2 regions of the Streptomyces sp. NPDC001668 genome follow, and region 1 is predicted to be linked to the other one. Evidence: riboswitches for the same ligand, from Rfam matches in the RefSeq annotation. Region 1 holds a riboswitch; the other holds the start of a gene.

Evidence for each region. A riboswitch is a leader RNA that binds a small molecule or an ion and turns the genes downstream of it on or off. The one in region 1 is predicted to bind S-adenosylmethionine.
Region 2: linked by a shared signal. The riboswitch ahead of thrC (threonine synthase) and the one ahead of ACFYZ8_RS31675 (aminotransferase class V-fold PLP-dependent enzyme) in region 1 are both predicted to bind S-adenosylmethionine.

The regions. Positions count from the first base shown of each region.
Region 1 is NZ_JBIAUQ010000012.1:270,299-281,711, forward strand. Features, by position in the region: gene ACFYZ8_RS31640 (hypothetical protein) at 1-315, opposite strand, end outside; gene ACFYZ8_RS31645 (NlpC/P60 family protein) at 349-1,365, opposite strand; gene ACFYZ8_RS31650 (NlpC/P60 family protein) at 1,547-2,581, opposite strand; gene ACFYZ8_RS31655 (NYN domain-containing protein) at 2,791-4,134, opposite strand; gene ACFYZ8_RS31660 (hypothetical protein) at 4,170-4,409, opposite strand; gene ACFYZ8_RS31665 (rhomboid family intramembrane serine protease) at 4,570-5,310, shown strand; gene ACFYZ8_RS31670 (Lrp/AsnC family transcriptional regulator) at 5,307-5,588, shown strand; gene ACFYZ8_RS31675 (aminotransferase class V-fold PLP-dependent enzyme) at 5,642-7,003, opposite strand; SAM riboswitch class IV at 7,131-7,247, opposite strand; gene trpD (anthranilate phosphoribosyltransferase) at 7,339-8,403, opposite strand; gene ACFYZ8_RS31685 (cytochrome P450) at 8,518-9,744, opposite strand; gene ACFYZ8_RS31690 (cytochrome P450) at 9,746-10,981, opposite strand; gene ACFYZ8_RS31695 (cytochrome P450) at 10,978-11,413, opposite strand, start outside.
Region 2 is NZ_JBIAUQ010000017.1:54,689-66,101, reverse strand. Features, by position in the region: gene cdgB (diguanylate cyclase CdgB) at 1-14, shown strand, start outside; gene ACFYZ8_RS37100 (CBM35 domain-containing protein) at 134-1,102, shown strand; gene ACFYZ8_RS37095 (1-phosphofructokinase family hexose kinase) at 1,106-2,035, opposite strand; gene nagA (N-acetylglucosamine-6-phosphate deacetylase) at 2,115-3,353, opposite strand; gene ACFYZ8_RS37085 (ROK family protein) at 3,353-4,297, opposite strand; partial or broken gene ACFYZ8_RS37080 (ABC transporter substrate-binding protein) at 4,467-5,675, shown strand; gene ACFYZ8_RS37075 (DUF3263 domain-containing protein) at 5,709-5,942, shown strand; gene otsB (trehalose-phosphatase) at 6,112-6,933, opposite strand; gene ACFYZ8_RS37065 (trehalose-6-phosphate synthase) at 6,936-8,330, opposite strand; gene ACFYZ8_RS37060 (glucosyl-3-phosphoglycerate synthase) at 8,404-9,348, opposite strand; SAM riboswitch class I at 9,488-9,646, shown strand; gene thrC (threonine synthase) at 9,662-10,942, shown strand; gene ACFYZ8_RS37050 (MoaD/ThiS family protein) at 11,024-11,299, shown strand.

The DNA of each region.
Region 1 (11,413 bases):
GTACCCCTGGACCTGGTAGCGGAGTTCGGCGTCGGCGGTGGCGGTGGAACCGCTGCGGTGCACTGCCGTGACCTTGTAGGACCAGGAGGCGAGGGGGACGGCGCTGACGTCCTTGAACCAGTTCGCGGAGCCCGTTCTCGCCACCGCCGCCCTGTCCCGGTCGAGTACGGCCGCGGCCCGCCGGTCGAGGACGCGCTGGACGTCGGCCCTGGCGGTGTCGGCGGCCGTGGGCCTGCCGCCGCAGGCCACCAGGGAGGCCAGCAGCAGGCACACCACCACGACACCGTGTTTCGACGCCCGCCTTCGACCAGCCATGTTTCCCGATCGTACGGGTATCGGCGCCCTCGGTCAGGGCCGCGTGACCGTCGCCCCCGGCATCATGCCCACCGGGTCGTAGCGCACCGGCGCGCCGGGGTAAGGGGCGTGGACGACCTGGCCGTTGCCGACGTACATGCCGACATGGCTGGCGTCGCCCCGGTAGGTGACCAGGTCGCCGGGCCGGGCCTGGGAGAGCGGGACCTGGCGGCCGGCGTAGCGCTGGGCCTGGGAGGTGCGCGGCAGGGAGACGCCAGCCTGGGCGTACGACCACTGCATCAGGCCCGAACAGTCGAAGGCGCCGGGCCCGTTGGCGCCCCACACGTAGGGCTTGCCGATCGCGGACTGCGCGGCGGCCACAGCGGCGGCCGCCCGGCCCGAGGGCGCCGCGGCACCCGAGAGGTCGGGCATCTCGGAACGCCCGGAGCGCGAGGCCCGGTCGTAGGCGGCGCGCTCGTCGGACGGCAGGGAGTTGAGCAGCTCACGCGCCCTCGCGAGCTTCTTCTCGACGGTCCGCTTGTGGGAGGCGACGGCCTTGCGGCTCTGCTCCAGTTCGCCGAGCTTCAGGGCCGCCTCGCTGCGCTCCTGGGCGAGTTCACGCATGGCCTCCTGGAGGTCCCTGAGCTCGCCCGCCTGACGGGCGTTGACGCGGTCCAGGACGGCGGCCTTGTCGAGGTAGTCGTCCGGGTCGTCGGAGAACAGCAGCGCGAGCGACGGGTCGAGGCCGCCGGAGCGGTACTGGGCACCCGCCAGCGAACCGAGCGCCTCCCGCATGGAGTTGATGCGCTCCTGCTGCCGCGCGATCCCGTCCTGTGCGGTGGAGACCTCCTCGCGCAGCGCGTCGGCGCGCTCGTCGGCCTTGTTGAAGGCCTCGGTGGCCTGCTCGGCCTGCTCGTAGAGGCGGTCCACCTCGGCCTTGGTGTCGGCGGACGGGGCGGCTACGGCCGGTACGGCGCCGAGCGCGGCGGCCGCCGCGGACAGCACCCCCAGGGCGGTGCCGGCGCCCCGGTTGAACCCGGACGTCTGGGCAAGGCGGCGATGGGACCCCACGGAGGCCGCGCTCCTTCCACTGGCGGACGAGAACGCGGCAGACAGTAGCCCCGGGAGGAGGGCTCGGCCAAAGACCTCGAAGGGTGCACAACGGGACACCCCGCCTCAGACGCAGGTCATGGGCGGGGCGTGGAGTCAGATGAAGTTGTCGCGATTCGCCCGAACGGGGGGCCGCCGAGTGTCAGATCCGCACGCCGAACTGGAACGGCATGTTGTTGATCGACTCGTACCGGACGACCGTGCCGGTGCGCGGGGCATGGAGAACCTGGCCGTTGCCCGCGTACAGGCCGACGTGGTGCAGGTCGCCGTAGAAGATGACCAGGTCGCCGACCTTGAGGTCGCTCATGCTGTAGATGCGGGTACCGGCGTTGGCCTGGGCCTGCGAGGTGCGCGGGATGGTGATGCCGGCCTGCGCGTAGGCCCAGGAGGTCAGGCCCGAGCAGTCGTAGGAGGCGGTGCCGGTGGCGCCGTAGACGTACGGCTTGCCGAGCTGGGTCTGGGCGGCCTGGAAGGCGGCCTCGGCCCGGGCGGAGGCGGCGGGGGCGTCGCCGAGGTCCACGCGCGCGCTCGCGGAGCGGCTGGCGCGGGCGTCGGCGGCGGCGAGGGCGGCCTTCTCGGCGGCGGTCAGCGTGTTGAGGAGCTTCTGCGCCTCGGCGAGCTTGCCCTGAACGGACTTCTTCTGCTTGGCCAGTTCGGTGCGGGTGCTCGCCAGGTCCTTGAGCTTCTCGGAGGCCTCGGCGCGGTCCTGGGCCAGCTCGCGCTGCTTCTCCTGGATCTTCTTCAGCGCCTCGACCTGCTGGGAGCTGAGCTGGTCCGCGGTGGACGCCCGGTCCAGGTAGTCGTCCGGGTTCGACGACAGGAAGAGCTGGAGCGAGGAGTCGATGGTCCCGATGCGGTACTGCGCGGCGGCCGCGAGGCCTATGGAGTCCCGCAGTTCGTTCAGGTCGTCCTGGCCGCGGGCCACGTTGTCCTGGATGGTGGAGATCTCCTTCTGGAGCTTCTCCTGCTTCTCCTTGGCGCCGTTGAGCTTCTCGGTGGCCTGCTCGGCCTGCTCGTACAGGGCGTCGACCTTCGCCTTGACCTCGTCCTTGCTCGGCTTCTCGCTCGGCGCGGCGTTGGCGGCATTGGCACTGAGGGCCACGGCGGCAGCGGCTGCGGTCGTGAGCACGGTCACGCGCGTACGGCTCGGCTGCTTGGGTCGACGGTGGGACGCCACGGAGGTGAACTCCTTCTTTTGAGTGATCACCCGCTCGGAGGTTCGAGAGCAGACCCTAGTGACCTTCCCGTGATCATTCAAATCCTCAGGAGCAAAATCTCGTCACGCCCTGCATTCTTTGCACATAACTCACGTGCAGTGAGGCGGCCTTGACACTACGTTGCGTGACGATACGCCCAATTCGGGCGCTAAACCCCTAACTTCGAGATTTAGGACAGCCGCTTCAGAAGCACCGCGGAAGCCACCGGCCGCGCCCCCGCCTTGGCGATGCCGTCGGCGACCTCGCGGTCGGTCGAGGCGACGATCACCGGCCGTCCGGGCGGCTCGGCGCGCACCAGCTGGCGGATCAGCTCGTCGGCGGTGACGCCCGCCTTGGAGAACAGCACCCGCACCCCGCGCGGCGGCGCGAGCAGCACCGGCGCGGCCAGCTCGGCCCCGTCGAAGACGCAGGTCACCTCGGCCCCGGTCTGCGCGGCGAGCTGCGAGAGCTGGCCGAGGAGCCGGAGGCGCTGCTTCTCCAGCGGCATCTGGGGATAGCCGGTCTTGGTGACGTTGTAGCCGTCGACCACCAGGTGCGCCTGGGGCAGGGCGAGCAGCTGGTCCAGGATCGCCGGGTCGTTGTCGGACAGCGCCCGCGCGGCGATGTCCTTCGGGGTCATCCGTCCCGGTTCGACCGCGTCCACGGTCTCGGCGGGCCGGACGGAGACCGGCGGCAACGCCAGTTCCCGGCGCAGCCCCTGGGCCGCGTCCAGAACGGTGTCCAGAAGCAGACGCACGCGCATGTCCTCGACACTGCGCCCCTCCCGTGCCGCTCTGCGCGTGGCCTCCAGGGCGGCCTCCGCCTCCCCGAGGCGCGCCTTCAGGCGCCGGGACTCGCTCTCGGCGGCGGACACCTGGGTCTGGCCCTCGGTGCGTACGGTCTCCATCTCGGCCTGGAGCTTGCGCAGGGCCGCCTCACCGCGCTTGACGTCACTGAGTGCCGCGCGCAGCTTGCGGTGAAGCGATTCGGCTTCCTTCTTGGCGGACTCCAGGTCGGTGCGCAGCCGCTCGGTCTCGGCGCGCGTCTGGTCGCGGGCGGCCGCGAGCTCCTCGCGCAGCCGCTCCAGCTCGGCGCGGCTCTCCTCGTCGGCCCGCTCGGCGTCCGCCCGCAGGGCCTCCTCGCCGGCCGCGGTGACCAGCTTGACCCAGCCGGTGGGACGCAGCACATAGGCCGCGGCCGCCACGTCGAGCGGGTCCGCGGCCGGGGGCGGGGCACCGGAGTCGAGGGCGCCGCAGAGTTCCGGCTGGGCCTCTCTGAACTTCTCCCCGATGCGCTGGCGGAACAGCGGATCCGTCTCCAGCGCGGCCGCCATCGCGTTGCCGGCGAACTTGGCCCGCCGGTTCGGCGCGAAGCGCGCGTACTGCCTCAGCTGTGCGGGCAGTTCACCGACGGTCAGCCCGCCGAAGCCCTCCGAGACGATGTGCACGACCCGGCGCCGCACACCGTCGGGCAGCGGACGGTCGAGCACCTCGGCGGCGCCGTCGCCCGGCCCCCCGCCTTGTGTCTCCACCATCCGTCACACCCCATCGCCGTGCGGGGCCGGCCCTGTCAGGAGCCGGCGCCCGGCCTGTCCACGAGTTCCACCTGATCCACCGCGTTGCACCAGCGGCACCGCACCGACTCGATGGTCTCACTGACCACCTCGCGCTCCTCGACGTTCGGCTCACCCGCGAGGTCGAGGTGGACGTACTCGACCACCTTCGACGAGCGGGTCACATCGAAGCGCGTGAGGTTGCCGCAGAGGGTGCAGCGCCACCGCGTCGAGGCAGTCGGGAGGGGAACCGTCATCGTGACTGTGCTCTTTCCTGCTAGCCATTGTCAGTGACACACCGGCGTCCCGGTGCGTGTGGCTCGTAACCCTACGGCCTGGCGGGTACTCGCCGCTCGGGCGTCCACAGCGGCGAGGCGGTCTGTTCCGTTGCGCCCCGTTACGTCATGCTCTGTGTTCATGATCCGCAACTGGAGGGTGACGGTCGGTGGAGCAGGCAGGGCGCTGCGGGGGCCGGCTCCGGTCACCTACGGCCTGATCGCCCTGTGCTGTCTGGTCTTCGTGATCGGCCCCGCCTCGGGCCTGGATCCGGCCTACGGCTCCGGGAACGCCGTCCTGGCCGCCCAGCGGGCCTACTTCCACCGCTGGGGCGTGGTCCCCGCCGAGCTCTTCGAGGACGCGCCCGGTGCCGCGCTCACCCCGGCCACCGCGCTGTTCGTGCACGGCAGCTGGGTGCACCTGCTGGGCAACATGCTCTTCCTCTATGTGTTCGGCGTGATGACCGAGGAACGGATGGGCCGGCTGCAGTTCCTCCTCTTCTACGTCGGCTGCGGCTACCTCGCCCTGCTGGGCTACGCGGCCGCCAACGCCGGCTCCGAGCAGTCCCTGGTCGGTGCCTCCGGGGCGATCTCGGCGGTCCTCGGCGCGTTTCTGTTCCTGTTCCCCGGGGCCCGGGTGACCAGTCTCCTGCCGTTCCTCTTCTTCCTGCCGCTGCGCTTCCCCGCCTGGGTCGTGCTGCCCTTCTGGGCGGCACTGCAATGGCTCGCGGCGGGCCGGGCCTCCGACGGCCCCGGGGTGGCCTATCTGGCCCACCTGGTGGGCTTCGGGCTCGGCCTGGCATTCGCCTGGGTGCGTTTCGGCCGTACGACTAGAGTGAGGGCCGCCCCAGCGACCGCCCCCGAGGGAGAGAACCAGCCGTGATCACCGCGATCGTCCTCATCAAGACCAGCGTGGACCGGATCCCCGAGATCGCGGAGCGGATCGCCGCGCTGGAGTCCGTGAGCGAGGTCTTCTCCGTGACGGGCACGTACGACCTGATCGCCATGGTCCGGGTCAAGCGGCACGAGGACCTCGCCGAGGTCATCCCCGGCAGCATCAGCAAGATCCCGGGCGTCGAGGCGACGGACACCCACGTCGCCTTCCGCACCTACTCCCAGCACGACCTGGAGGCCGCGTTCGCGATCGGCCTCGACAGCTGATGTGAGGCTGCCGGCCCTTGGAGGGGCATGAACCGTCTGACGACGTCGGTACGTCAGACGGCCGGGACGCAGCGGCCGTCCTCCGTGCGGTACGTCCACTTCGCACCGTCGGCGACCAGTTCCTTCACGGCGTTCACGAACCGCTCCACGTGCTCGTCCGGGGTGCCCGCGCCGAAGCTCACCCGGATCGCGTTGAGGGACTTCTCGCCGGGCGCGGCCTCGGGGGCACCGCACTCGCCCTGGGACTGCGGGTCGCCGCCGAGGAGGGTGCGCACGAGGGGGTGGGCGCAGAAGAGGCCGTCGCGCACGCCGATGCCGTACTCGGCGGAGAGCGCGGCGGCGAAGTGGGAGCTGTTCCAGCCCTCGACGACGAAGGAGATCACGCCGACCCGGGGGGCGTCGTCGCCGAAGAGGGACAGGACGCGGACCTCGGGGACCTCGGCGAGGCCCTGGCGGACCTTCTCGATCAGGTGCTGCTCGCGGGCCACGAGGGTGTCGAAGCCGGCCTCGGTCAGCGCCTTGCAGGCGGAGGCGATGGAGTAGGCGCCGATGACGTTGGGCGAGCCCGCCTCGTGCCGTGCGGCGCTGTCGTGCCACTCCACGTCCACTCCCCCGTCCTCGCGCCGGGTGACCTTGCGGCTGGCGCCGCCGCCCGCGAGGTAGGGGTCGGCGGCCTGGAGCCAGTCGGCACGCCCTGCGAGGACTCCGGAGCCGAAGGGGGCGTAGAGCTTGTGGCCGGAGAAGGCGACCCAGTCGACGTCGAGGTCGCGGACGCTGACCGGGTGGTGCGGGGCGAGCTGGGCGGCGTCGAGGACGATCCGGGCGCCGTGCGCGTGGGCGGCGGCGGCCAGCTCGCGGACCGGCCACAGCTCACCGGTGACGTTGGAGGCGCCGGTGACGCAGACCAGGGCCGGGCCCCGGGAGTCGCGGTCGGCGAGGGCCTTCTCCAGGGTCTCCACGGCCTGGCGCGGGCTGCGCGGGGCGTCGAGGTAGGTGACCCGGGCGTCCTGCCAGGGCAGCAGGCTCGCGTGGTGCTCGGTCTCGAAGACGAAGACCTGGCAGCCGGCGGGGAGGGCGGCGGCGAGGAGGTTGAGCGAGTCGGTGGTCGACCGGGTGAAGACCAGCTGGTCGTCGTCGCGGCAGTCGAGGAACTCGGTGACGGTCTTACGGGCGTTCTCGAACAGGTCGGTCGACAGCTGGGAGAGGTAGCCGGCGCCGCGGTGGACGCTGCCGTAGTAGGGCGCGTAGGCCGCCACGTCGTCCCAGACGCGCTGGAGGGCCGGGGCGCTGGCCGCGTAGTCGAGGGCCGCGTAGGTGACCTCGCCGCCGGTGACGAGCGGGACGGTGACATACCGGCCCAGAACGGGCAGCTGGGCACAAATGGTCCGGGCGGAGGCAGCGGTGAGGACAGACATGGGGACTCCCGTGAAAAGAGAGAGGTGAAGGTGAAATGGGTGCGCGGAGGCGGGGCTCGGCGGCCCTATCGCATTCGCTTGCTCACGGAAGACTCCCTCGACGACCAGGACCCCTGGTTTCGAGAGGGGCCCGCGCTTGCCGTAGACCTCACTGCCTACGGCCTGGTCTTCACCCGGGGCACCCCGCCACGGACGGAGGGTTGCCGGACAGTCGGCCGGGGCCTCATGACTGTCACTCATGACCTGGTCAAAGAACGTACGCGAAATGATCGTCGTCCCGCAACCCGTGTCCGGATCGCGGGACGACACCCTGGTGGACGCCGCGCGTCGCCCGCCTACGCGTTGCTCGCGGCCACCCAGCGCTCCAGCGTCCGCTTCGCCGAGCCGGAGTCGATGGACTCCGCGGCCTTGTCCATCCCGGCCCGCAGCTGCTCGGCCAGCGTCCCGGTACCCGGGTCGAGGGCCACCAGCGCGGCCGCCGAGTTCAGGAGTACGGCGTCGCGGACCGGGCCCCTCTCGCCGTCCAGGAGCTTCCTCGCGACCTCCGCGTTGTACGCCGGGTCACCGCCGCGCAGGGCCTCCACGGGGACCAGGTCGATGCCGACGTCCCGGGGGTCGAAGCTCTCCTCGGTGACCTTGCCGTCGCGGACGATCCAGACGTGCGAGGTCGACGTGGTCGTCAGCTCGTCCAGGCCGTCGTCGCCGCGGAAGACCAGGGCGGAGTTGCCGCGCTCGGCGAAGACGCCCGCGACGACCGGTGCCATGCGCGGGTCCGCGACGCCGACCGCCTGGGACCGCACCCGGGCCGGGTTGGTCAGCGGGCCGAGGATGTTGAACACCGTGCGGATGCCCAACTGGCCGCGCGCGGCGCCCGCGTGACGCAGCGCCGGATGGAACTTGATCGCGAAGCAGAAGGTGATCCCGGCCTCCTCCGCCACCTCGGCCACCCGCTGCGGGGTCAGCTCCAGGTTGACGCCGAGCTTCTCCAGGACGTCGGAGGCGCCGGACGCGGAGGACGCCGCCCGGTTGCCGTGCTTGACGACCGTGGCGCCGGCTCCGGCCACGACGATCGCTGACATGGTGGAGATGTTGACCGTCTTGGCGCCGTCGCCGCCGGTGCCGACGATGTCCACGGTCCGCCCGGGCACCTCGATCACATTGGCGTGCGCGTACATCGTCCGCACCAGCCCGTTGATCTCCTCGACCGTCTCGCCCTTGGCCCTGAGGGCGACCACGAAACCGGCGATCTGCGCGTCGGTCGCCTCACCCTGCATGATCCGGTCCATCGCCCACGCCGTCGCGTCGGCGCTCTGGTCGCGGCCGTACAGCAGGGCGTTCAGCACCTCGGGCCAGGAACGGCCCGCCGCGGTGTCGCCTCCAGCGGGGGTCACAGCGCTCATGGGGCCGCTCCTGGGTGTCGTACGAGAGTGGAGTCCTCGTCGGAGAACGTGACCCACCCTATCCAGGCCGGACCCTGGCCGAAGGCCGCTGTCCGCACATCGGACGGCGCCGCGTCAGCCGAGGACGACCGGGAGCCGGTGCAGTCCGCGCAGCATCAGGCTCGGGCGCCAGGCGAGGGCGGTCGGGTCGGTGTCCAGGGCGAGGCCGGGGCAGCGTTCCAGCAGCGTGCGGAAGGCGATCGCGCCCTGCATCCGGGCCAGCGGGGCGCCCAGGCAGTGGTGGATGCCGTAGCCGAACGCCATGTGGCCACGGGCGTCGCGGCGGATGTCGAAGCCGTCGGGTGCGGCGAAACGCCGGGGGTCGCGCGAGGCCGCCGCCAGCACCACGGCCACCGACTCGCCGCGGTCGATGCGGGTTCCGCCGATCTCCAGCGGCTCCTTCGTGTAGCGGAACGCGGTGGTCTCCACCGGGCCCTCGTAACGGAGCATCTCCTCGACCGCGTTCTCCAGCAGCGACCAGTCGGCGCGCAGGGCCGCCAGCTGGTCGGGGTGCCGGAGCAGGGCGAGAGTGCCGCTGGAGAGGAGGTTGGCGGCCGTCTCGTACCCGGCGACCAGGAGGAGGAAGGCCATGCCCAGCATCTCCTGCGGTGAGAGCCGGTCCTCGTCGTCCGGTGCGGTGCCGGCCAGGGCGCTCAGCAGGTCCGGGCCCGGCTCCTGGCGTTTCGCGGCGATCAGGTCGGCCAGGTAGCCCGTCATCGCCTGGGCGGCGGCGGCCGCCGCCCCGGGGCGGGTGAAGTCGGTGCTCTCCAGGTACCAGTGGTGGAACGCCTTGCGGTCGGTCTCGGGGACACCGAGCAGTTCGCAGATCACCGCCAGGGGCAGCGGCAGCGCGAACGCCTCGACCAGATCGGCTCGGCCGAGCGGCAGCATGGCGTCGACGAGTTCGTCGGCGATCCGCTGGACGCGGGGGCGCAGGGCCTCGATCCTGCCGGTCGTGAAGTCCTTGGCGACGAGCCGGCGCAGCCGGGTGTGGTCCGGCGGATCCGTCTGCACCATGTTCAGGCCGATGGAGTTGCCACCGTCGTCCTGCCAGGCGGCCGAGTGCCGGATGTCGTTGGACAGCCGCGGGTCGGCGAGGGCGGCGCGGGCCTCCGCGTGCCCCACGACCAGCCAGAACTCGCCGGAAGCGGCCGTCCGCACCCGGTGCACCGGGCCCTGGGCCCGCATGCGCTCGTAGACGGGGTAGGGGTTGTCGACGAAGCCCTGGCCGTGGGCGGACAGGTCCTCGGGGTGGGGCACGGACACCGCTTCTACCTCACTGGTGACTCGGGAGTCGGGCATGTCAGGGACGCCAGGTGACGGGGAGGGCCATGAGGCCGTGGAGGACGAGTCCGCCGGGGATGCGGCGCGGCTCGAAGCCGGGAGCCAGGTCCAGGCCGGGAAGGACGGCGGTCAGGGTCTCCAGGGCGATACGGCTCTGCAGCCGGGCCAGGTGCGCGCCCGGGCAGGTGTGCGGGCCGTGGCCGAACGCCAGGTGGCGCGCCGGGCCGCGGCGGTCGAGGCGGAAGCTCTCCGGGTCGGGGTCGGCGGCTACGGTGTCCCGGCCCGGCGCGGCGACCATCACCTGCACCTTCGCCCCGGCCGGGATGCGTACGCCGCCGACCGCCGTGTCCCGCGTGGCCGTGCGGGACACGCCCTGGAGCGACGTGCTGTGCCGGAGCCCTTCCTCCACCGCGGCCGGGATCAGACGGGGGTCGGCGACGACCGCCTGCCATTGCTCCCGGTCCGCCAGCAGCCGGTGGACGGTGTTGGTGATCAGGTGGCTCGTGGTCTCGTGAGCGGACGGGAGCAGGGTGAGGACGGCGGCCACGCAGTCGTCGGCCGGCCGGCCCGCGGCGGCGAGGGAGCTGAGCAGGTCGTCGGCCGGATGCCGCCGCCGCTCCTCCCACAGGGCCCGGACATAGGCCTCGAACTCCAGCACACTCTTCGCGCAGCGCAGTTGGTCCGCCTCGGGCAGCGGGAGGACCTGCATGAGCAGCCAGTCGTCGTTCCACGCCTTGACGGTGGTGCGGTCAGCCGGCGGTACGCCGATGAGGTCCCCGATCACCGCGAGGGACAGCGGGTAGGCGAAGCGGGCGAACAGATCGGCCCCGCCGTCCTCCCGTGCGTCCCGCATGTCCTGGACGAGCGTCTCGGCGAGGGCGCGGACCGCCGGTTCACGGGGGCGCAGGGCCGCCGGGGTGAACGCCTCGTCCACCAGGGCGCGGAACCTGCCGTGCCCGGGCGGGTCCGCGTGGAAGGGCGGGACGCGGTAGTACACGGAGTCGGCCAGGAGTTCGCGGCAGGCGGCGGTGAACTCGTGGCCGCCACGGGTGTTGTCCCGGCTGGTGAAGCGGAGCGGGTCGTCGAGCACCTCGGTCGTCTCCGCGCGGCCCGTGACGACCCAGGGGCCGTCCGGGCTCAGCGGGCAGACCGGTGCGCTGTCGCGGGCCACGCGGTAGGTGTCGTACGGACTGTCCGTGTACCCGGGGTCCGAGAGGTCGAACAGCGGGGTCCCGGGTGTGCCCGGTTCGCTCATGGGGTCCACCTCACCGGCAGTCGGAGGACTCCGCGCATCATGCTGGGCCGCCAGGCGACGGCGTCCGGATCGCTGTCGAGGGTGAGGTCCGGGCAGCGCTCCAGGAGGGCGTGCAGGGCGACGGTGGTCTCCAGGCGGGCGAGCGGGGCGCCCAGGCAGTGGTGGACGCCGTGGCCGAAGCCGAGGTGGCCGCGGGCGTCGCGGCCGATGTCGAAGCGGGTGGGGTCCGCGAAGCGCTCGGGGTCCCGGCTGCCCGCGCCGAGGAGGACGAGCACGGGGTCGCCCGCGGGGATCACCTGGCCCGCGATCTCCACGTCCTCGGCGGCGAAGCGGTGGGCCGTGGACTGGGAGGGGCCTTCGTAGCGGAGCATCTCCTCCACGGCGCTGTCGAGGAGCGTGAAGTCGGCGCGCAGGGCGGCGAGTTGTCCGGGG
Region 2 (11,413 bases), on a different contig from region 1:
GACGCGCGGGCTGATTCCCAGGTCAGCGAGTTGATGCGATCCGGGTCACCTGTTTGGGCCAGCAGGAGCGGGTAGGCTCGCCATTCTGACTCCACGTATCGATCGACCCGCACCTGCTGAGGAGTACCAAGGGATGACGTCCGGCAACAACGGCGCGAGCACGCCCGAGGACGACGACCCGTTCGGCTACCTCTACGCCGACGGCCAGGCCAACGGGGCCCAGCCGCCCTCCGGCGGTGGCTACGGCTACGGCTACCCGAACTCCGTCAACCGGACCCGCTCGGTAGGCCAGCGCCAGTACGGCCAGCAGCAGGCACCCGCCGCGCCGAACGGCCCGTACGGCCAGGTCCCGCAGCAGCAGACCCAGGGCGGCTACGGCCAGCCCAGCGCCCACTACCAGGCCCCCGAGACCCTCCCGGGCGGGGCCCCCACCAGCCAGCAGCCCATGCCGGGCTACAGCGGGGGTGGCGGCCGGTCCGGTGGCCCCAACACCAAGGGTCTGCTGATCGGCGCGATCGCGGTCGTGGCCGCGGTGGTCATCGGCATCGGCATCGCGATGGCGGGCGGCGACGACAAGAAGGACGACAGCGGCAACGAGGCGGCGGCGACCCCGAGCACGTCACAGAGCTCGGAGCCGAGTCCGTCGAGCAGCGACGAGGCGAGCGCCAAGGAACTGCCGAAGATCGACGCCAAGACATTGGCTCTCGGCGGCACCGCCGCGCCGGCCTCCGACGTCAAGGGGGCCAAGGCGGACGGCGGCATCTACGTGACCGGCTTCAACCAGGTCGGATCCTCGGTCACCTGGACGGTCAACGGCATCCCCAAGAAGGGCAAGTACTCCCTGTACACGGGCTACAGCGTGCCCGGCAAGGACGCCACCGCCACCCTCACGGTCAACGGCACGGCCTCCACCACCCCGGTCGGCATGGACAACTACGCGCACGCGAAAGAAGGCGACTACGAGAAGGGCTGGACGCAGACCTACAACTACATCCAGCTCAACAAGGGCACCAACACGATCAAGGTGTCCTGTGAGCAGGGCAACCAGTGCGACGCCCTGATCGACCAGCTGTGGCTGGTGAACGGCTGGGTGGACTCGTAGCACTCACGCCGCGCTGACCTCCCCCGTGACCGTGACCCGGCCCAGCAGCTCCTCGTAGGCCGCCCGGTCGAACTCGCCCGCCGCCGGGGCCAGTACGGTCGCCGCCGACAGGGCCACCGCTCGGGTCAGGCGGTCCGGCCACGGGAGCCGGTCGATCAGCCCCGACAGCAGGCCCGCCGCCACCGAGTCGCCGGCGCCCGTGGGGTTGCCGTGCACCGGGGCCGGGGGAGCGGCGCGCCAGCGGCCCTCCGGGGTCGCGGCGAGCAGTCCCTCCTTGCCGAGGGACGCGACCACCGCCCGGGCGCCCCGGCGACGCGCGTCCTGGGTCGCCCGCAGCGGGTCGTGGGAGCCCGTCAGTTCGAACAGTTCCTCGGTGTTCGGCTTGAGGATGTCGGGCCGCGCGGCGACCCCGCGGCGCAGTGCCTCCCCGCTGGTGTCGAGGAGGACCGGGACCCCGGCCGCCTTCGCCGTGCGGATCAGGCCCGCGTACGCCCCCACCGGCACCCCCGGCGGCAGGCTGCCGCACAGGGCGACCGCCGAGACGGACGGGACGAGATCCTCGTACGCCTCCTGGAAGGCCGACCACTCCTCGGGCGCCACCGTCGGACCCGGTTCGTTGAGCTGTGTGGTGTCGCCGGACTCTTCGTCCACGACGGCGATCGTGCGCCGGGTCGGGCCGGTGACCGGGACGAGCGCGTCCACCAGGCCCGGTACGGCGCTGAGCCGGTCCTGGACGATGCGGCCGGTGGCGCCGCCGGTGAACCCGGTGACCGTCACCTCGTGGCCGAGCGCCGCCAGCACCCGGGCCACGTTCACGCCCTTGCCGCCGGGCCGTTCGACGACGTCGGTGACCCGGTGACTGGTGTGCGGCCGCAGCGACCGTACGCGATAGGTGATGTCGAGAGCGGTGTTCAGCGTGACCGTGAGGATCACCTGGGCCGACCTCCCCCGGAAGACAGAAACGTGCCCGTCCAGTCTCCCAGGATGCCGCAGGCCCCAACAGCGGGACACATCACCCCAGTTGGGGATCGACCACCCATTCACCCCGGCGCATGACGCCCTTGAGGTCGAAATGATGGTCGAGGAGGACCAGGTCGGCGTCCTTGCCCGGCTCCAGCGAGCCGATGCGGTCGGACATGCCAAGGAGCCGGGCCGGGTTGGCGGAGATCGCCGCGACCACGTCCTCGACCGGGAGCCGGTCGACGGTCACCGCCCGTTTGAAGGCGCGGTCCAGGGTCAGCGTCGAGCCGGCGATCGAGCCGCCCTCCACGAGACGGGCGACACCCTCGCTGACCTCGACCTCCAGGGGGCCGAGCATGTAGCGCCCGTCGCCGAAACCGGCCGCGTCCATGGCGTCGGTGATGAGGGCGACCCGCTGTGCGCCCGCGTGGTGGAACGCGAGTTGCAGTGCGGCCGGGTGCAGATGCGTGCCGTCGTCGATCAGCTCGACCGTGATCCGCTCGTCCTCCAGGAGGGCGGCGATCGGACCCGGGTCGCGGTGGCCGAGCGGCGGCATCGCGTTGAAGAGGTGGGTGGCCACGGTGGCGCCCGCGTCGATGGCCTCGACGGTCTGCTCGTACGTCGCGTCCGTGTGCCCGACCGCCGCGATGACACCGTGTTCGGCGAGGAGCCGTACGGAGTCGATGCCGCCGGGGAGTTCGGTGGCCAGCGTGACCATCTTCGCCCGCCCGCGCGCCGCGTCGATCAGCTTGCGGACCTCCGCGGGGTCGGGCTCGCGCAGCAGCCCCTCCGAGTGCGCGCCCTTGCGGCAGGGCGAGATGAACGGGCCCTCGAAGTGGATGCCGGCGATGTCGCCCTGCTCGGCGAGCTCGGAGAGGAGACCGGCTCGCTGGGCGAGGAAGTCCATGTCGCCGGTGACGGTGGAGGCGACGAGGGTGGTGGTGCCGTGGGCGTGGTGCGTGGCGATGCCCTTGAGCACGTCGTCGATCGTGCCCGAGGTGAAGGAGGCTCCGCCGCCGCCGTGGTTGTGGAGGTCGACGAAACCGGGGACCAGCCAGTGGTTGGTTACGTCGATGACCTGGGCGTTTTTGGGGGCGGTACCGGTGATTCGGGTGCCGTCGACGATCACTCGGCCCTGATTGATGGTCCCGGTGGGGAGGACGACCGTCGCGCCGGACAGGACGAGGGGCGACGTGCCGGTTGCGGGCTGCGGGTGCGTTGTGGCTGGTCGCGCCCGCGCGGCGGTAGCCGCACATTCGACGCTGTCCCGCGCCCCTGGGGGGGTTGCCATCAGGGCGTTACCTCCGAACTGTCGGTCTTGTCTAGGAGATCCCAGGCCAGGAGCCCGGCACCGAGGCAACCCGCCGTGTCGCCCAGGGCCGCCGGGACGATCGTCGGGAGTTTCTGGAAGGTGATCCGGTCGCGGACCGCCTCCCGCAGCGGTGTGAACAACGTTTCCCCCGCCTCGGCCAGGCCGCCACCGATGATCAGGGTGCGGGGGTCCAGGAGGGTGAGGGCGGTGACCAGGCCGCCGGCCAGGGCGTCCACCGCGTGCTGCCAGACCTCGCGGGCCTTCGGGTCCTCCGCCTCCACGGCCTTCGCGCAGTCCGCCGCGTCCGCGTCCGGGTTCCCGGTGACGGAGGCCCAGGCCTCGCTGACCGCGGCCGCGGAGGCGTACCGCTCCAGGCAGCCCCGCTGGCCGCACGGACAGGGCGTGCCGTCGGGGCGTACGACGATGTGGCCGATCTCGCCCGCGAAGCCGTGGGCGCCCGCCTCCACCTGACCGGTGATGCCGATGGCGCCCGCGATGCCGGTGCCGAGGGCGACGAAGAGGAAGCGGTCGGTGCCCCGGCCGGCTCCGATGCGGCCCTCGGCGAGGCCGCCGGTGCGGACGTCGTGGCCGAGGGCGACCGGGACGCCGCCGAGACGTTCGGCGAGCAGCGCGCGCAGCGGTACGTCCCGCCAGCCCAGGTTGGCCGCGTAGGCGGCGATGCCCCGCTCCTCGTCGACGATGCCGGGGACGGCGACACCGGCCGCGGCCGCGGGGGCGCCGAGGTGCTCGGCGCCGTACGCGCGCAGCTCGGCGGCGAAGTCGAGGATGGCGTCGACCACGGCGTCCGGTCCGCGCTCGCGGCCGGTCGCCCGGCGGGCCCGGTGCAGGAGTGCGCCGTCCGCGCCGACCAAGGCCGCCTTCATCCCGGTGCCGCCCACGTCGAGGGCGATGACATGTCTCACGGGGGACAGTGTGGCCCTTGGACCCGCAAGAGGTCTAGTCCACTCACGTGGTGTAGACCTTACTTCCGAGATATGTATGACTTTTCGAAAGTTTTCGAACGTGAGTGTGGGGCGGTTGTCGGTGCGGCGGCGTAGGACGGGAACGATCGCGGCGGTGTCCGCACTGGGTATGACGGCGGTACTGGGAGGCTGCGGGCTCGGTGGCGGGTCGGACGAGGTGACGCTGAAGCTGGTCGCCGCCGACTACGGCGACAGTTCGGCCAACAGCTCCCAGAAGTACTGGGACAAGCTCGTCAAGGAGTACGAGGCCAAGCACTCCGGCGTGCGGATCGACGTCAGCGTGTACTCGTGGACCGACGTCGACCGCAAGGTCAAGGAGCAGGTCGACGCCGGTCAGGCGCCCGACATGGCGCAGATCGGCGCGTACGCCGACTACGCGGACAAGGGGCTGCTGTACAAGGCCGACGACCTGCTCGGGATCCGGGAACAGGCCGACTTCGTCGCGCAGCTCGGCTCCGCCGGGCGGATCAACGGGATGCAGTACGGGATGCCGTTCGCCGCGTCGACCCGGCTGCTCTTCTAGAACAAGACACTCTTCGCCGACGCCGGGCTCACCCCGCCGAAGACGTGGAAGCAGCTGGCCGCGGACGCCGAGGCGCTCAAGGCGGACGGGGTGAAGTACCCGTACGCGCTGCCGCTCGGTCCCGAGGAGGCGCAGGCCGAGACCATGCAGTGGCTGCTGAGCGGGGGCGGCGGGTACGTCGACTCGACCGGGACGTACGGCATCGACTCCGACGAGAACGTGGCGACGCTGAACTGGCTCAAGGACGACCTTGTCGACAAGGGGCTGACCGGGCCGGTCGCACCGGAGAACCTGAACCGGGCCGCCGCGTTCTCGGCGTTCGCCGCGGGGGACGTCGGGATGCTCAACGGGCACCCCTCGCTGATGAAGAGCGCCGCCGCGAAGGGGGTGAAGTTCGGGATGGTGCCCATGCCCGGGACCGACGGGCAGACCCGGACGTCCATGGGCGTCGCCGACTGGATGATGGCCTTCAAGCAGAACGGGCACGCCGAGCAGGTGGGCGACTTCCTCGACTTCGTCTACAGCGAGAAGAACGTGCTCGCGTTCTCGCGCGAGTACGACCTGCTGCCGGTGACCAACTCCGCGTCCGAGGTCATGAGCCGGGCCTCCCGGGACGCCGACCTCAAGCCCTTCCTCGACGCGCTGCCCGGCGCGGAGCTGCCCCCGGTGGGCAAGACGTCCTGGGCCTCGGTCAGCGCGGCCGTGAAGAAGCGGGTCGGGTCCGCGGTGAGCCCGGACGGGAACCCTTCGGAGGTGCTGCGCGCGCTGCAGCTGACCGCGCAGAACGCGGAGTAGTCGCTGTCAGTGGCGGGCGTTACGGTTCCGGACATGGACCATGCGGAACTCGACCGCCGAGAGCGGGACATCCTCGCCCTGGAGCGCCGCGGATTCGCCGGGCCCGGCGCGAAGGAGCGAGCGATACGCGAGGAACTGGGCCTGGCCCCGGTCCGCTACTACCAACTCCTCAACGCCCTCCTGGACGACGCCCGCGCCCTCGCCCACGACCCGGTGACGGTGAACCGGCTGCGGAGGGTGCGGGAGGCGCGGCGGTCGGAGCGGTAGCGCTCGGCGGGGGCAGCGGGGCGGGGGACTGGTCCGACGGACCGGTGTCGCGGAGTTGGGTGGGGGGCAGGTCTGTCGGCTGGGGGCGGCGCGGGTGGCACGCCCGCGTGGCGGCGGTACCTCGGCCGGGGGCTCGGCCGGTCCATCGTGCCGACGCCCCCGTACCCCGTCAGGCGAGTCGTTCCGCCAGGGCTCGCAGCAGGTTCACCACGCCGGTCGGGCCGGCCACCACCAGGTCGGCCCGTTTGCGGAGCTCGGTCACCTCGTCGCTGCCGCTGCACACCAGGAGGCCGGGTGTGCCGGCGGCGCGGAGGTCGTCGACGGCGGAGAACGCGGGCAGGTCGCCCAGGTCGTCGCCGGCGAACAGAACGGACCGGGCGGAGACCTCGCGGGCGTGCTTCAGGAGGGCCACCCCCTTGTCCATGCCGGGTGGCCGCAGCTCCAGGACCAGACGGCCGGGTTCCACGATCAGGCCGTTGCGGGCGGCCAGCTCGGTGAGGGGTCCGCGGAGGGACTCGAAGGCGGACTGGGGGTCGGCGGCCCGGCGGGTGTGGACGGCCACGGCCCGGCCGCCCTTCTCCTCCAGCCACGCACCGGTCCCGGCCAGCAGCCCCGGCAGTGCGGCACGGACCGCCGCGACCCCGGGGTGCGGGGCGGGAGCCGTGACCTCGCCCGTCGCCGCGTCCCACCGCTCCGCCCCGTAGTGCCCCAGCACGGTCAGATGCTCCAGGCCCGGCACGTCGGCGAAAGCGCCGTTGCGGACCGCGACCGCCGCCGGGCGGCCGGTGATCACCGCCACGGACGCCACCTTCGGCGCGAGGGCCGCCAGCGCCGGCACCGCCTCGGGGTGGGCGAACGCCTTCTCCGGGTCCGCCACGATCGGCGCCAGCGTCCCGTCGAAGTCGAGCCCGATCACCGCGCGGTGCGGCTCCGCGAGGATCGCCCGCAGGCCCTCCTGGCCGGCGGTGGTCAGGGGAGTGGGAAGGTTCATGCTCACCTGCTCAGCGCCTTCAGCGCGTTCAGTTGCTCCAGGAACCACTGCGCCGGCGGCAGCGCCGTCGCCGCCGCGGCGAGCCGCTTGGCGCGTTCGGCGAGTTCGTGGGCCGGCAGCGTCAGGGCCTCGTGCAGGGCCGCCGCCGTCTGCTCCACGTCGTACGGGTTCACCACGATCGCGTCCTCGCCCAGCTCCTCGTACGCCCCGGCCTCCCGCGACAGCACCAGCGCGCACCCCTCGTCGGAGACCACCGGCACCTCCTTCGCGACCAGGTTCATCCCGTCCCGGATGGGGTTGACCAGCGCCACGTCGGCCAGCCGGTACGCGGCGAGGGAGCGCGCGAAGTCGTCCTTCACATGCAGCACGACCGGGGTCCAGCCAGGCGTGCCGAACGCGTCGTTGATCTCCTCCGCCACTCGCTGCACCTCGGCCGTGTAGTCCCGGTACACCGCCAGGTCCTGCCGCGACGGATACGCGAACGCCACGTGCACCACCCGCTCCCGCCACTCCGGCCGCGACTCCAGCAGCCGCCGGTAGGAGAGCAGACCCCGCACGATGTTCTTCGACAGTTCGGTGCGGTCGACCCGGACGATCGTCCTGCGGCCCTCGCCGATCTCCTCGCGCAGGGCGACGATGCGCTCCTCGACGTCGGCCTCGTGGGAGCGCGCCCGCAGGAAGTCCGCGTCCGCGCCCAGCCCGTGCACCCCGACCTCCGTCCGGCCGAGCCCGCCCGCGAACTCCGTACAGCAGGCCGTGAAGGCGTCCGCCCACCGGCGGGTGAGGAAGCCCAGCCGGTCGGCGCCGAGCATGCCCCGCAGCAGCTGGGACGCGATGTCGTCGGGGAGCATCCGGAAGTAGTCCACCGGCGCCCACGGCGTGTGCGAGAAGTGGGCGATGCGCAGGTCGGGCCGCAGTTCGCGGAGCATCCCCGGCACCAGGCACAGGTGGTAGTCCTGCACCAGGACCGCCGCCCCCTCGGCCGCCTCCTCGGCGAGCGCCTCGGCGAAGGCGCGGTTGTACGTCTCGTACGACGCCCACTGGCGCCGGAACTCCGCGTCGAAGGACGGCTCCAGCGGGGTCTGGTAGAGGAGATGGTGGACGAACCAGAGGACCGAGTTCGCGATGCCGTTGTACGCGTCCGCGTGCACGTCGGCCGGGATCGGGAGCATCCGGACGCCGTCCTCGCCGACCCCCTGCCGTACCGCCTCGCGGTCGCCGTCGGACAGCGCCGAGCACACCCACAGCGCGCCCGCCTCCGGACCGATCGCCGACAGTCCGGAGACGAGCCCGCCGCCGCCGCGCCTGGCTTGCAGCGAGCCGTTCTCCTGGACCTCGTATGAGACCGGGCCGCGGTTGGACGCGACCAGTACGTGGGCGTTGTGCGATGAAGCCATGCCTCGAAACCTAGCCCGGTGTCCAACCGCTCAAACGTTCCCGTAGCGTCTTCGGCCGCGGCCCTGGGCCGGTCTACGCCGCCCTTCGTTTCGCGTACTCCGGGATCTCCGTCATCGGCGGCCGCTCCTCCGTGTCCACGGAGTACGTACGCGGCTCGAAGCCGTCCCGGCCCCGCTCGAACTGGGTGAGGGAGGGCCGGATCATATGGCCGCGGGCCAGCCGCAGCTGGGCGGTGCGGTAGATCGCGGCGGACATCCGGCCCAGTGCCTGGCCGTCCTGGTGGCGGTGCTTGCGCACCCCGACGTCGACCTGGGCGAGCGCGTCCAGGCCCACCAGGTGCAGGGCGTCGACCAGCATCCCCAGCTCCACCCCGTAGCCGACGGGGAACGGCAGCTGTTCCAGCAGCGAGCGCCGGGCCGCGTACTCGCCGCCCAGCGGCTGCACGAAACCGGCCAGCTGCGGCCAGTGCATGTTCAGCAGCGGACGCGCCATCAGCTCGGTGACCCGGCCGCCCTGTCCGGCGGCCCCGCCCAGGGGACGGTCGTACATGCCCTTGACCAGGTCGACCCCGGGGTCGGTGAGCAGCGGTCCGACGATGCCGGAGACGAAGTCCGAGGAGAACTCCTTCAGGTCGGCGTCGATGAAGCAGACGATGTCCCCGCTGGTGACCAGCAGGGAGCGCCACAGGACCTCGCCCTTGCCGGGCACGGCGGGTATGCGCGGGATGATGTCGTCACGGTGGACGACCCGCGCACCGGCCGCCGCGGCGACCTCGGACGTGCGGTCGGTCGATCCCGAGTCGACGACGACGATCTCGTCGACGAGCGGGACCTGCTGCATGAGGTCATGACGGATCACGGCGACGATGTCACCGACCGTCTCCTCCTCGTTGAGCGCGGGCAGGACGACACTGACGGTCTGACCCGAGCTCCGCTTCGCGGCCATGATCCGATGCAGCGGGCGATCGGTCACCGACCAGGAACGGGTGGCCAGCCAGTGCTCGACTTCGTTCAGCACAGTGCGCGGCTCCTCTGCGTGAGTGATCCATCTCGCGGTTCGGACGACTCTCTCAACTGTCCTGGTCGTCGGTTACAGTCTTGAACAACGCGGATGACCATCGCATGTCCTGGGTGGCCCGCCGTTCACAACTTCATACCGCTCATCCAGAGGGGCAGAGGGATACGGCCCGATGAAGCCCCGGCAACCCTCCAGTCGGTTCTCGTAGCGATCGCTGACGATCGTCTCCGCGAGGCTCCCGATTAGGGAAGGTGCCAAATCCGTCTCACGGCGAAGTGCGTCGTGAGGAAGATGAGGAAAGGGCCTCGCCTCCATGGCTGTGCAGACTGTTGCAAGCACCACGAACTCCGTCGACCTGGGTCCCGCCGCGGCGCTGAGCTGCCGCGAGTGCGGCCACCGCGTCCCCCTCGGCCCGGTCTTCGCCTGCGAGGAGTGTTTCGGCCCGCTCGAGATCGCGTACGACTTCTCGGCCTACGACACCGAGGAGCTCCGCAAGCGGATCGAGGCGGGACCCGCGAACATCTGGCGCTACGCCCCGCTGCTGCCCGTCCCCGCGGACGTGGCGGACAAGCCCAACATCAACCCCGGCTGGACCCAGCTCGTCAAGGCCGACAACCTCGCCCGCGAGCTCGGCGTGACCGGCGGCCTGTACATCAAGGACGACTCCGGCAACCCGACGCACTCCTTCAAGGACCGGGTCGTCGCGCAGGCCCTGGAGGCCGCGCGCGCCTTCGGCTTCACCACCCTGTCCTGCTCCTCCACCGGCAACCTCGCCGGCGCCGTGGGCGCCGCCGCCGCCCGGGCCGGCTTCCGCTCCTGCGTGTTCATCCCGCACGACCTGGAGCAGGGCAAGGTCGTCATGGCCGCGATCTACGGCGGCGAGCTCGTCGGCATCGAGGGCAACTACGACGACGTGAACCGCTTCTGCTCCGAGCTGATCGGCGACCCGGCCGGCGAGGGCTGGGGCTTCGTCAACGTCAACCTGCGGCCGTACTACGCGGAGGGCTCCAAGACCCTGGCGTACGAGATCTGCGAGCAGCTGGGCTGGAAGCTTCCCGACCAGCTCGTGGTCCCGATCGCCTCCGGCTCGCAGCTCACGAAGATCGACAAGGGTCTGCAGGAGCTGATCAAGCTCGGGCTCGTCGAGGACAAGCCGTACAAGATCTTCGGCGCGCAGGCGGAGGGGTGCAGCCCGGTGTCCGTCGCCTACAAGGCGGGGCACGACGTCGTACGGCCGCAGAAGCCGAACACCATCGCCAAGTCGCTGGCGATCGGGAACCCGGCGGACGGGCCGTACGTCCTGGACATCGCGCGTCGTACCGGCGGTGCGGTGGAGGACGTCAACGACGAGCAGGTCGTGGACGCGATTCGGCTGCTCGCCCGGAGTGAGGGGATCTTCGCGGAGACCGCGGGTGGGGTGACCGTGGGTGTTACCAAGAAGCTGATCGAGAACGGTGTGCTGGACCCGACGCTCACGACCGTTGTGCTGAACACCGGGGACGGTCTGAAGACGCTTGACGCGGTGGCGGGTACGGGTCTGACGGCGACCATTCGTCCCAACCTGGATTCGTTCCGTGAGGCCGGCCTCGCGTAGTCGTTGCGTCTGCGGGCCGGTGGGGGCTGGTCGCGCAGCCCCGCGCCCCTAAAAGCCCTTACCCGACCGGAGGTCCTGAACATGAGCGTTTCCGTCCGCATCCCCACCATCCTGCGCACCTACACCGGCGGGCAGGCCGAGGTGCAGGCCGAGGGTGGGACCCTCGGCGAGGTCATCGCGGATCTGGAGAAGAACCACACGGGTATCGCGGCGCGCGTTCTCGACGACCAGGGCAAGCTGCGGCGGTTCGTGAACGTGTACGTGAACGACGACGATGTGCGGTTCGAGCAGGGGCTGGAGACGGCGACGCCCGACGGGGCCGGCGTCTCCATCATCCCGGCGGTCGCCGGCGGGTGACCGTATGACTGGTGATTACCTTCGGTAACAGTAATTACCGAGTGTTCATCTGATTGCCCTCTCCGCGAGAGAAGCGGAGGGGGCAATTCTCTATGGTTGAGCACGGTACAGTTG